DNA from 2 places in the Pseudomonas sp. BJa5 genome. Region 1 is predicted to be linked to the other one. Evidence: predicted binding sites of a transcription regulator. Region 1 holds the regulator's gene; the other holds the start of a gene.
The links. Region 1 encodes FliA, which starts transcription of late flagellar genes. Its sites were predicted from a motif close to CTAAAGTTTNNNNNNNNNNNGCCGNTAA; they were not measured.
Positions count from the first base shown of each region.

Region 1 (8,072 bases):
GCTTGAGGTAGAACAACGGCAAGGCCTTGTCGCGCACGATCACCACTTCCTGGCCGTCGACCACGTTGGTGCGCGACAGGTCCAGGTGGAAGATCTCGTTGACGTTGACCAGCGGGAAGGCGAAGGCCTGGTTGCCGAGCATGACCATCAGGGTCGGCATGATCGCCAGGGTCAGCGGCACCTTGATGACGATCTTCGAGCCCTGGCCCTTGGCCGAGAATATGTTGATCGAGCCGTTGAGCTGGGAGATCTTGGTTTTCACCACGTCCATGCCCACGCCACGACCGGACACATCGGAGATCTCGGTCTTGGTCGAGAAGCCCGGGGCAAAGATCAGGTTGTAGCAGTCCGACTCGCTCAGGCGATCGGCCGCATCCTTGTCCATCAGGCCTTTTTCCACGGCCTTGGCGCGCAGCACGTTGGGGTCCATGCCCTTGCCGTCGTCGGAGATCGACAACAGGATATGATCGCCTTCCTGCTCGGCCGAGAGCACCACCTTGCCACCCCGGGCCTTGCCCGAGGCTTCGCGTTCTTCAGGGGTTTCGATGCCGTGGTCGACGGCATTGCGCACCAGGTGCACCAACGGGTCGGCCAGGGCCTCGACGAGGTTCTTGTCGAGGTCGGTTTCTTCACCGACCAGCTCCAGGTTGATCTCTTTCTTCAACTGCCGGGCCAGGTCGCGAACCAGGCGCGGGAAGCGCCCGAAGACCTTCTTGATCGGCTGCATGCGGGTCTTCATCACCGCGGTCTGCAGGTCGGCGGTGACCACGTCGAGGTTCGACACCGCCTTGGACATGGCCTCATCGCCGCTGTTCAGGCCCAGGCGCACCAGGCGGTTACGCACCAGCACCAGTTCGCCGACCATGTTCATGATCTCGTCCAGGCGCGCGGTATCGACCCGCACGGTGGTTTCCGCTTCGCTGGCGGCCTTGTCGGCAGCCGGAGCGGCCTGGCGCGCAGGGGCTGGCGCTGGGGCCTTGGCCGGTGCAGCGGCAGGTGCTGGCGCAGCTTGTGGCTTGGCCGCAGCCGGTGCGGGTGCCGGCTTGGCAGCTACAGCCGCGGCTGCGACCGGAGCTGCGGCAGCGACGCTGTCGGGCGCGAACTTGCCCTTGCCGTGCAGCTCATCGAGCAGCGCTTCGAACTCGTGCTCGGTGATGTGATCGTCGGCCGCGGCCGCTGCCGGCGCCTGGGCCGGTGCCGCAGCAGCGGGCAAGGCGTCGACGGCGAAGGTGCCCTTGCCATGCAACTGGTCGAGCAGTGCCTCGAATTCGTCGTCGGTGATCTCGTCGCTGTCGCTCTGGGCCGCCTCCGGCGCAGGCGCCGCTGCAGGCAGCCCCTCGGGGGCGAACTGGCCCTTGCCGTGCAACTGGTCGAGCAGCGACTCGAATTCGGCATCGGTGATTTCATCGCTGGCGGCGGCAGGTGCCTGCGCCTGTGCTTCAGCTTCGGCCTTGACCGCATTGAGCGAGTCGAGCAGCTGTTCGAATTCGGTGTCGGTGATGTCCGCTTCGGCGGGTGCCACCGGCGCTGCCTCGACCACCGGCTCAGGCGCCGGTGCCTGCTCGGCGCCACCCGGCTCGGCCAGGCGCGACAGCGCCGCCAGCAGCTCGGGCGTGGCCGGGGTGATGTCAGTGCGCTCACGCACCTGGCCGAACATGCTGTTGACCGTGTCCAGGGCTTCCAGGACCACATCCATCAGCTCGGCGTCGACGCGACGCTCACCCTTGCGCAGGATGTCGAAGACGTTCTCGGCGATGTGGCAGCACTCCACCAGCTCGTTGAGCTGGAGGAAGCCGGCGCCCCCTTTTACAGTGTGAAAACCGCGAAAGATCGCATTGAGCAGGTCGGCATCATCCGGACGGCTTTCCAGCTCGACCAGTTGCTCGGACAGTTGCTCAAGAATCTCGCCGGCTTCTACCAGAAAATCCTGGAGGATTTCTTCATCGGCGCCGAAGCTCATTAAACGTGCTCCCTAAAAACCCAGGCTGGACAGCAGATCGTCGACATCGTCCTGACCGGACACGACGTCTTCACGCTTATCGGCATGAATCTGCGGACCTTCACCCCGAGTCGGATGTTTTTCTTGATCTTTTTCAGCACGCAGCTGCTGGTGGTCGTGTTCGATACCGGCAAAACGGTCGACTTGACTGGCCATCAGCACGAGCTTGAGCAGATTGCTTTCTACTTCGGTGACCAGTGCGGTGACGCGCTTGATCACCTGACCGGTCAGGTCCTGATAGTCCTGAGCCAGCAGAATGTCGTTGAGGTGGCCGGCGACCTTGCGGTTGCCCTCCTCGCTGCGCGTCAGGAAACTGTCGACGCGCCGGGCCAGCTCGCGAAACTCCGGCGCCGCCACTTCGCGACGCATGAAGCGCTGCCAGTCGACGCTCAAGGCCCGGGCTTCGTCGCCGAGCTCATTGAGCACCGGTGTGCTGGCCTCGACCAGGTCCATGGTGCGGTTGGCCGCGCCCTCGGTCAGCTTGACCACATAGGACAGGCGTTCGGTGGCGTCGGTGATCTGCGACACTTCCTCGGCCTGCGGCATGTGCGGGTCGATCTGGAAACTGACGATCGCGCTGTGCAGCTCGCGGGTCAGTTTGCCGACTTCCTGGTACAGGCCACGGTCACGGGTCTGGTTCAGCTGATGGATCAGTTGCACCGCGTCGCCGAATTTGCCGCGCTCGAGGCTGTCGACCAGCTCCTGGGCATGTTTTTTCAGCGTCGACTCGAACTCGCCCAAGGATGAATGTGATTGCTCCATAGCGCCCCCGTGGCGAGTCTTAGCTGTTCACGCGCTCGAAGATCTTCTCGATCTTTTCTTTGAGCACCTGTGCGGTGAACGGCTTGACCACATAGCCGTTGACGCCGGCCTGGGCCGCTTCGATGATCTGCTCGCGCTTGGCCTCGGCAGTCACCATCAGCACCGGCAGGTGCTTGAGGCGTTCATCGGCGCGCACTTTGCGCAGCAGGTCGATACCGGACATGCCGGGCATGTTCCAGTCGGTCACGAGGAAATCGAAATGACCGCTTTCGAGCATCGGCAACGCGCTGTTGCCGTCATCGGCTTCCTGAGTATTGGTGAAGCCCAGGTCGCGCAGCAGGTTCTTGATGATCCGCCGCATCGTCGAGAAATCGTCGACGATGAGGATTTTCATGTCTTTGTTCAATTAGACCTCCAAGCAGTCTTAGACGCGCTCAGCACTGAACGCGCATTCAATCAATTCGGGTAATGCCTTTCGCGACTGCATCGAACCTGGGTTCAACGCGCCCGCCATTCTCCCAGGCGACTGCGCAGACGCGCCGCGCACTGGCTGTGCAACTGGCTGACACGTGACTCGCTGACCCCCAGCACCTCGCCGATTTCCTTGAGGTTCAGCTCCTCGTCGTAATACAGCGCCAGTACCAGGCGCTCGCGCTCCGGCAGGTTGGCGATGGCCTCGGCCAGGGCCTTCTGGAAGCGTTCATCTTCGAGGTCGCGCGAAGGCTCGAGCTGGGCACTGGCGCCATCCTCGTGCAGGCCTTCATGCTCGCCGTCCTGCAACAGGTCGTCGAAGCTGAACAGGCGGCTGCCCAGGGTGTCGTTCAGAATCCCGTAGTAATCATCGAGACTCAATTGGAGTTCGGCAGCAACCTCGTGATCTTTAGCGTCGCGGCCGGTTTTTGCTTCAATGGCGCGAATCGCGTCACTGACCATGCGGGTGTTGCGGTGCACCGAGCGCGGCGCCCAGTCGCCCTTGCGCACTTCATCGAGCATTGCTCCGCGGATCCGGATACCGGCATAGGTTTCGAAACTGGCACCCTTGCTCGCGTCGTACTTGTTGGCGACTTCGAGCAGGCCGATCATCCCGGCCTGGATCAGGTCCTCCACCTGCACACTGGCCGGCAAACGTGCCAGCAAGTGATAGGCGATGCGCTTGACCAGCGGCGCGTAGCGCTCGATCAATTCGTATTGGGCATCGCGTGAAGCCTTGCAGTACATTCGGTATCCGCTGGCATTCATAGCACAGGTCCCGCGCTGGTCGGTTGCACCAGACGCTCGACGAAAAACTCAAGGTGGCCACGCGGATTGGCAGGCAGCGGCCAGCTGTCGACCTTCTGGGCGATGGCCTTGAACGCCAGCGCGCACTTGGAGCGCGGGAAGGCTTCATAGACCGCACGCTGCTTCTGCACCGCCTTGCGCACGCATTCGTCGTAAGGCACCGCACCGACGTATTGTAGGGCCACGTCGAGGAAGCGATCCGTGACCTTGGTCAACTTGGCGAACAGGTTGCGCCCTTCCTGCGGGCTTTGCGCCATGTTGGCCAGGACGCGGAAACGGTTCATGCCGTAGTCGCGGTTGAGCAGTTTGATCAGTGCGTAGGCGTCGGTGATCGAGGTCGGTTCGTCACACACCACCAACAGCACTTCCTGGGCGGCGCGCACGAAGCTGACTACCGAGTCACCGATACCCGCAGCGGTGTCGATCACCAGCACATCGAGGTTGTCGCCGATTTCGCTGAAGGCCTGGATCAGGCCGGCGTGCTGGGCCGGCGCCAGGTGCACCATGCTCTGGGTGCCGGACGCAGCCGGCACGATGCGCACGCCGCCCGGCCCCTGCAGCAATACGTCGCGCAGTTCGCAGCGGCCTTCGATCACATCGGCCAGGGTCCGTTTCGGGGTCAGGCCCAGCAGAACGTCGACGTTGGCCAGGCCCAGGTCGGCGTCCAGCAGCATGACCCGACGGCCAAGCTCTGCCAGCGCCAATGACAGGTTCACCGACACGTTGGTCTTGCCGACGCCACCTTTGCCGCCAGTTACGGCGATCACCTGTACGGGATGCATGCTACCCATGTTTGTTCATTACCTTGTCTTGCTTAGACCGAGGCCACATGAACGGCTGCGCTTTCAACACCTGAAAAATGCATGGCAGACCATCTATGCAGATACTTTGCAACGTCTTCACAATCACCTCAGCCGACACGTTTGCCGGAGCTGTGGTAGAGATCAGCGAACATATCGGCCATGGCCTCTTCGCTGGGCTCATCCTGCATCTGCACGCTGACGGCGCGGCTGACCAGCTGGTGGCGGCGCGGCAGGTGCAGATCGTCAGGAATGCGTGGCCCATCGGTTAGATAGGCCACTGGCAGTTCATGACTGATGGCCAGGCTCAGGACTTCGCCCAGGCTGGCCGTTTCATCGAGTTTGGTCAGGATGCACCCGGCCAGTCCGCAGCGCTTGTAGCTGTGGTAGGCGGCGGTAAGCACCTGCTTCTGGCTGGTCGTGGCCAGCACCAGGTAATTCCTGGCGGCGATGCCGCGACCGGCCAGGGTCTCCAGCTGCATGCGCAGGGCCGGATCGCTGGCCTGCAGGCCGGCGGTATCGATCAGCACCACGCGCTTGCGCAGCAACGGCTCCAGCGCCTGGGCCAGGGACTGGCCAGGGTCGACATGGGTCACCGAGACATTGAGGATCCGTCCCAGGGTCTTGAGCTGCTCCTGGGCACCGATGCGGAAACTGTCCATGCTCACCAGGGCCAGGTTCTGCGCGCCGTACTTGAGCACGTAGCGCGCCGCGAGCTTGGCCAGGGTGGTGGTCTTGCCCATGCCGGCCGGGCCGACCATGGCAATCACCCCGCCCTCTTCGATCGGCTCGACTTCCGGCACCTCGATCCGCCGCGCCAGGTGCGCGAGCAGCATGCGCCAGGCATGGCGTTGCTCATCGATACCGACGGTCTGGTCGAGCAGCTCGCGGGCCAGCGGGCCGGACAGGCCGATACGCTGCAGGCGTCGCCAGAGGTTGGCCTGCTGCGGCTGGTTGCCTTGCAGCTGGCTCCAGGCAAGGGAGCCGAGCTGCACTTCGAGCAGCTCGCGCAGGCCGCTGAGCTCCGAGCGCATGGCATCGAACAGGCGCGGGTCGACCGGCGCGGCAGGGGCGACAGCCGGGGCGGCCGGCACGTCGACATGAGGCTCGACCAACGGCTCGGAAGCGGTCAGCGGCAGCCCGGCGAACAACTGGCGATTACCGTCCTCGCTTTCGCTGCGACTGCTGAGCTCGGCCTGGGCGGTGACGATGCGCGACTGGGTCTTGCGCAATTCATCTTCGAGCTCGACGTTCGGAACCCGTGGCGCCAGGGCGGACAGCTTGTAGTCCAGCGCAGCCGTCAGCTCGACACCGCCAGCAATCCGTCGGTTGCCGATGATGGCGGCGTCAGCCCCCAGCTCATCTCGAACCAGCTTCATGGCCTGACGCATATCGGCGGCGAAAAAACGCTTAACTTGCATAACCCACTACCTCAGCCGTTGGGGCCTACTGTGGCAACGATGGTGACTTGCTTGTTGTCAGGTATTTCCTGATACGCCAAAACATGCAAATTCGGTACAGCCAGGCGGCCGAAGCGCGACAGCATCGCTCGTACCGGTCCTGCGACCAGGAGGATCGCCGGCTGCCCCTGCATCTCCTGACGCTGGGCCGCTTCGATCAACGAACGCTGAAGCTTTTCGGCCATGCTCGGCTCCAGAAGAACACCGTCTTCCTGACCTTGCCCGGCCCTTTGCAGACTATTGAGCAAAATCTGTTCCAACCTTGGCTCAAGGGTGATCACAGGCAGCTCGGACTCAACGCCGACAATGCTTTGCACGATGGCGCGACACAATCCGACGCGCACCACGGCGACCAGCGCGGCGGTATCTTGACTCTTGGCCGCATTGTTGGCGATGGCCTCGGCAATGCTGCGGATATCGCGCACCGGCACCTGCTCGGCGAGCAACGCCTGCAGGACCTTGAGCAGGCCCGACAACGAAATGACACCCGGCACCAACTCTTCGGCAAGTTTAGGTGACGCCTTGGCCAGCACCTGCAGCAACTGCTGGACCTCTTCGTGACCGATCAGCTCGTGGCAGTGCTTGTGCAGGATCTGGTTCAGGTGCGTGGCGACCACCGTGCTGGCGTCGACCACGGTGTAGCCCAGCGACTGCGCCTGGCTGCGCTGGTTGACGTCGATCCACACCGCTTCCAGGCCAAAGGCCGGGTCGCGGGCGGCGATGCCATTGAGGGTGCCGAACACTTGCCCGGGGTTGATCGCAAGCTCCCGGTCCGGGTAGATCTCGGCCTCGGCCAGGATCACCCCCATCAGGGTCAGGCGGTAGGCGCTGGGGGCCAGGTCGAGGTTGTCGCGGATGTGTACGGTGGGCATCAGGAAACCCAGGTCCTGGGACAGCTTCTTGCGCACGCCCTTGATCCGCGCCAGCAACTGGCCGCCCTGGTTGCGGTCGACCAGCGGAATCAGGCGATAGCCCACTTCCAGGCCGATCATGTCGATCGGGGTGACGTCGTCCCAGCCCAGCTCCTTGGTTTCCAGGGCGCGCTGTGGCGACGGCAACTGGTCCTGCTGGCGCTGGACTTCTTCCAGGGCCTTGGCCTTGGCCTGGTTCTGCTTGCGCCAGACCAGGTAGGCGCCGCCACCGGCCAGCAGGCCGAGGCTGAGGAAGGCGATGTGCGGCATGCCCGGCACCAGGCCCATGACGATCATCAGGCCGGCCGACACGGCCAGGGCCTTGGGCGAGTCGAACATCTGCCGGTTGATCTGCCGCCCCATGTCTTCGGAACCGGAGGCACGGGTCACCATGATCGCGGCGGCGGTGGACAGCAGCAGCGATGGCAATTGCGCCACCAAACCGTCACCGATGGTCAGCAGCGCATACACCTTGCCGGCGTCGGCGAAGGCCATGTTGTGCTGGAACATGCCGACGGCCATGCCGCCGATCAGGTTGATGAAGAGGATCAACAGGCCGGCGATGGCGTCACCACGCACGAACTTGCTGGCACCGTCCATCGAACCGTAGAACTCGGCCTCCTGGGCCACTTCGGCGCGGCGCGACTTGGCCTGGGTCTGGTCGATCAGGCCGGCGTTGAGATCGGCATCGATGGCCATCTGCTTGCCGGGCATGGCATCGAGGGTGAAGCGCGCGCTCACCTCGGAAATCCGCCCGGCACCTTTGGTCACCACCACGAAGTTGATGATCATCAGGATCGCGAAGACCACGATACCGACCACGTAGTTACCGCCGATCACCACCTCGCCGAAGGCCTGGATC
Region 1 is NZ_JALRNG020000053.1:564-8,635, reverse strand. It holds gene M2D63_RS23415 (chemotaxis protein CheA) at 1-1,960, opposite strand, end outside; gene M2D63_RS23410 (protein phosphatase CheZ) at 1,973-2,761, opposite strand; gene M2D63_RS23405 (chemotaxis response regulator CheY) at 2,781-3,155, opposite strand; gene fliA (RNA polymerase sigma factor FliA) at 3,260-4,000, opposite strand; gene fleN (flagellar synthesis regulator FleN) at 3,997-4,830, opposite strand; gene flhF (flagellar biosynthesis protein FlhF) at 4,950-6,260, opposite strand; gene flhA (flagellar biosynthesis protein FlhA) at 6,272-8,072, opposite strand, start outside.

Region 2 (4,767 bases), on a different contig from region 1:
CTTTCAAGCAGTTTTTCCACCTGCTCAAGGGGCCGTTCGGGACGCTGATGCGACAGATCTGGAAGTCTTTTCGCGCGCTGTATTTCGCTGCGCTGATGATGTTGATCGGCTCTGGCTTGTTGAGTACCTACCTGGCCCTGCGCCTGGCTGCCGACCATGTCGACAGCCTCTGGGTCGGTGCACTGATGGCGGCCAACTATTTCGGCCTGGCCCTGGGCGGCAAGATCGGCCACCGGCTGATCGCCCGGGTCGGGCACATCCGTGCCTATGCCGCCTGTGCCGGCATCGTCGGTGCGGCGGTGCTCGGGCACGGGATGGTGAGCTGGTTGCCGGCCTGGCTGGTTTTGCGAGTGATCGTGGGCCTGGGGATGATGTGCCAGTACATGGTCATCGAGAGCTGGCTCAACGAGCAGGCCGATGCCAAGCAGCGCGGCGCCGTGTTCAGCGGCTATATGATCGCCTCCTACCTGGGCCTGGTGCTCGGGCAGCTGATCCTGGTCGCGCATCCGGAGCTTGGGCCGGAACTGCTGATGCTGGTCGCCATGTGCTTTACCCTGTGCCTGGTGCCGGTGGCGCTGACCCGGCGCATTCACCCGGCGGCGTTGCGTCCGGCGCCGCTGGATCCGCGCTTCTTCATCAAGCGGGTGCCGCAGTCGCTCAGCACCGTGCTGGGCTCGGGGTTGATCGTCGGTTCTTTCTATGGCCTGGCACCCTTGTACGCGGCCAAGCAGGGGTTGAGTACCGAACAGGTCGGTCTGTTCATGGGCTCCTGCATTTTCGCCGGCCTCTTGGTGCAGTGGCCGCTGGGCTGGTTGTCGGACCGCTATGACCGCGCGGTGCTGATCCGTAGCGTGGCCATCGGCCTGGCGATTTTTGCCTTGCCCCTGGCGATCATGCCGGTAGTGCCGCTGGTGGTGCTGTTTGCCGCCGGGTTCGCGGTGTCGTTGCTGCAGTTCTGCCTGTATCCGCTGGCGGTGGCTTTTTCCAACGACCATATCGAGAGCGAGCGGCGGGTGTCGCTCACGGCCATGCTATTGGTGACCTACGGTGTCGGTGCCAGTATCGGGCCGCTGGTGGCGGGGGTGCTGATGAAGGTGTTGGGCACCCATATGCTCTATGCCTTCTGCGTGTTCTTCGCCCTGGTGCTGGTGTGGCGGATTCGTCCGAAAGCGGTAACCGGTTTGCATCAGGTCGACGATGCACCGCTCAATCACGTGGCCATGCCGGCGGCCGGTTCGCCACTGTCGGCAGCGCTGGACCCACGGGTCGACGAGCAGGTCGTGCAGGAGCAGATGCAGACGCCCGTGGCCGCCGAGGATACCGAGGCGGAAGACGTACCGGTGGAAGAAGAGGGTGGTGCGGGTGAGGCGGGGGAGAAGCCGGCGCCGGTGTGACGGCTTTTCGCGGGGCAAGCCCGCTCCCACAGAAGAAGGTGGGAGCGGGCTTGCCCGGCGAAAGGGTTCGACTCAGTAGTCGTCTTTATCGAACCGCCGCGCTTCACGCTGCAACTGGTACACGAAGGTCTCGACCTTGCGCTGCATCTGCCCGCTGATGTTGTGGAAGCGCACGCCGGCGAAGGTGGTGTTGAAGCGCTCTTCGAAATGCAGGTGGCGCAGTTCCACTTCAACCTGGGTCAGGCCCAGCGGTGCGCCAGCGGCGAACTTTTCATACACCTGGCCCAGCTGCAGTCGTTCTTCGACATTCCCTTCAAAGCGCAGCTTGCAACCGGTGGCGGAGATGTCCAGCAGCTTGCCGCGCAGTTCGCCCTTGCCCTTGAGCCGGTCGCCATCGAGCTTGATGTCGACCAGCTGCGACAGCTTCAGCGCCGCGCGGAAGGCATTGCGTCGTTGGTGATAGGCCACCTCGGTCGGCAACGCGCCGCGGTAGCAGCGGTGGCCGTTGGCTTCGCTGATGGTCTGCGGGGTGTTGCATTCCCAGGCAATGCGCACGCCGTCATGGAAACCCTCGACACGGAACGGCTCGCCATTCTCGAGAAAACGCTCGCCGTCGCGGGGCACCATCTCGTCCAGCGACAGGCGATTGCCTTCGCGGTCGACGTCGACCACATAGCTCTGGAAGCGCTGGCTGCGTTCGTGGAAGGTGATGATCAGCGGGTCATGGCTCTCTTGCAGCGACCGCAAGTTGGCGGCAATTTCCAAAGGGGTGGTCAGCACCTTCGGAGGCTGCGGAGCTTCTGCTTCATTCAACACGGGTAGTCAATCTCCAGGCAAAAACGACACACGCAATTAACGGCATTTTGCCAGTATGTTCCGTGCCTTGATACAGGGAATCAAGCCTGACTAAGCGCCCGTGGCTTGGCAAGAGGGGAGGTCGAGCCGCGGCTGTCATACAACGACGGTGATTCACCACCCATGAGGATTCTCAGCTGGTTGGCCGTGGCGCCTTGCTGGATCTGGATCAGCTGGCCGTTGCCGGCATTGAGCGCCTGGCAATCGGCGAGCAGTTTGCCCAGGGCGTCCAGTTGTTGCAGGAGCCGCTCGCCGGCTTGCGAGTGGCTGGCCAGTTGCACGACACCTTCACGGTCCTGGCTCAGGCCGAGGCTGGCGAGCAGTTCGCTGCGCCGCCGACCTTGCTGATCGAGAAGAATCACCAACGACTGCTTGCGCGCGAGGATGTCTTCCAGCAGCGGCATGTCGCGGCCGTGCAGGGCAATCGACTCGGTCTGCAGCAATTCGAGCAGTTGTTGCGCTGGTGCGAAATCGTCTTCGATCAGTTGCAGCAGGGTCATGTCGTGCATGGCTGGCTCTTGGGTTCCGGCGTCCTGAAGTCAGCGCGCCTGGGGCTAGCGCTGGGCTTCGAAATCTAGCAGCTTGCTGGCGACGCGGTTGCTGTCGACCTGGTAGCTGCCGTTGGCGATGGCCTGTTTCAACTCCGCCACCCGGGCGCTGTTGACAACCGGCTGCTCGCGCAGCTTGTCAGTGACCTGTTGCAACTGCTGGGCCTCTTGGCTGAGGTGTACGGTTTCGCCGCTGGCGCTGCCTTGAACGACGCTGTCGGTCTTGGTCGCGCCAGTGCTGGCGGTGCTTTCCTGGCTATTGCCAGTGCGCACGCCGCCGGCAACCGACGGAGAGTTATTCAAACGACTGAAGTCGATGACCATGATCAAAAAACCTCTGGGTATTTGGACGCTTGCCTTGTTTTCGGCCAACCCGAAAGAAACTTTAGGCGCAATTGCACGGCAATCTGCGCGGCAGGCTCAAGCGCTGGGCTCCCGATCGGACACAGTTTAGGAAAAGCGCTTGCTGACCGCCAGGGTTCTTCGCGGGGCTGCTGTCTACATGGCTACTTCCACCTGTCCCGGCCCCGTGACCCTGGCCTTGACCACACGTTTTGAGTTGAGGTTGCGCACCCTGATCTGTTCGCTCTGGCCGCCCTTGCTCAGGGCCTCGCCCGGCATGCGCACACTGAGGCTGCCGCTGCGGGCGGTGATGACCACCTGATCACCCTTGCGGATGACTTCGGCCTGTTCCAGGTGCTGGGGTGTCAGCACCTGGTCCATGACCGTCGGTCGGATTACCTTCAAGCCGATGGCCTGGTCCAGGCTGGACAGAAAGCCCTGGTTCAGTGTGCCGACGTCACGTTCGCGCAGGATCACATCCTGCTCGCCGACAATGCTCTCGCGCTTGAGCGGGCGGGCCACGGTCACCACATTGCGAAACAGCCGAACCTGGGCTGGCACGAACACTGTCCAGGGGGCGGCACCTTCGCAGCGAACCCGCACGGTGACGCGGCCCAAGGGCTGTGCCGGGCTTTCCAGGCTGGCGTCCAATTGCCGGTCGCACAGAGGCATGCGCAAGCGCGGATCGAGGGTGTTGACCTGGATTTCGTAGCGCCCTTCGGTCTGGCTGCTGGCCAGATAATCTTCAACGGTGAATTCAAGAAACCCCTGGGTGACACCGATAAGCTGTTCAGGCAAGGTGAACGCGTCGGCCAGGGTCCGAACGCCAGGAACCAGCAAGCCCAGCGCAAAAAGGCAGCGGGTCAGGCGTCGGAAAAATGTCGTTTTCATGTTCATGCGGTTAAAAAAGCAAAGCGCGTGCCGACTGGGTACGCAGCTCGAAGCGTTTGGTGAAGGAGTCTGGCATGGCCGGTGTAATGGATTCGGTGAACCAGCGCACGCAACTGGTGGGGCAGAACCGCCTGGAGCTGTTGCTGTTTCGCCTCAATGGCGATCAGTTGTACGGGATTAACGTGTTCAAGGTGCGGGAAGTGCTGCAGTGCCCGTCACTGACCGTGATGCCCAAGTCCAACCCGGTGGTGCGCGGTGTCGCGAATATTCGGGGGGCAACCATCCCGATCCTGGATCTGGCGATGGCGACCGGCATGCCCGGTCTGCGTGAAGAGACCCGCAACAGCTTCGTGATCATCACGGAGTACAACACCAAGACCCAGGGCTTCCTGGTGCACTCGGTGGAACGCATCGTCAACATGAACTGGGAGGAGATCCATCCGCCACCCAAGGGCACCGGGCGCGATCACTACCTGACCGCGGTGACCCGGGTCGACGGCAAGATGGTCGAAATCATCGACGTGGAGAAGATCCTCGCCGAAGTGGCGCCGACCTCCGAGTCGATCTCCGAAGGTGTGGTCGATGCCGAGGTGCAGGACAAGGCGGTGCTGCTGCGGGTATTGACGGTCGACGACTCGTCGGTGGCACGCAAGCAGGTCAGCCGTTGCCTGCAGACCGTCGGGGTCGAGGTGGTGGCGCTCAACGATGGTCGCCAGGCGCTCGACTACCTGCGCAAG
Region 2 is NZ_JALRNG020000047.1:19,606-24,372, forward strand. It holds gene M2D63_RS22420 (MFS transporter) at 48-1,394, shown strand; gene M2D63_RS22425 (flagellar brake protein) at 1,467-2,210, opposite strand; gene M2D63_RS22430 (flagella synthesis protein FlgN) at 2,291-2,758, opposite strand; gene flgM (flagellar biosynthesis anti-sigma factor FlgM) at 2,804-3,121, opposite strand; gene flgA (flagellar basal body P-ring formation chaperone FlgA) at 3,296-4,036, opposite strand; gene M2D63_RS22445 (chemotaxis protein CheV) at 4,105-4,767, shown strand, end outside.
Region 2: flgM (flagellar biosynthesis anti-sigma factor FlgM) is a predicted target of FliA. The motif match lies at 3,159-3,186, and genes of this name have one in related genera.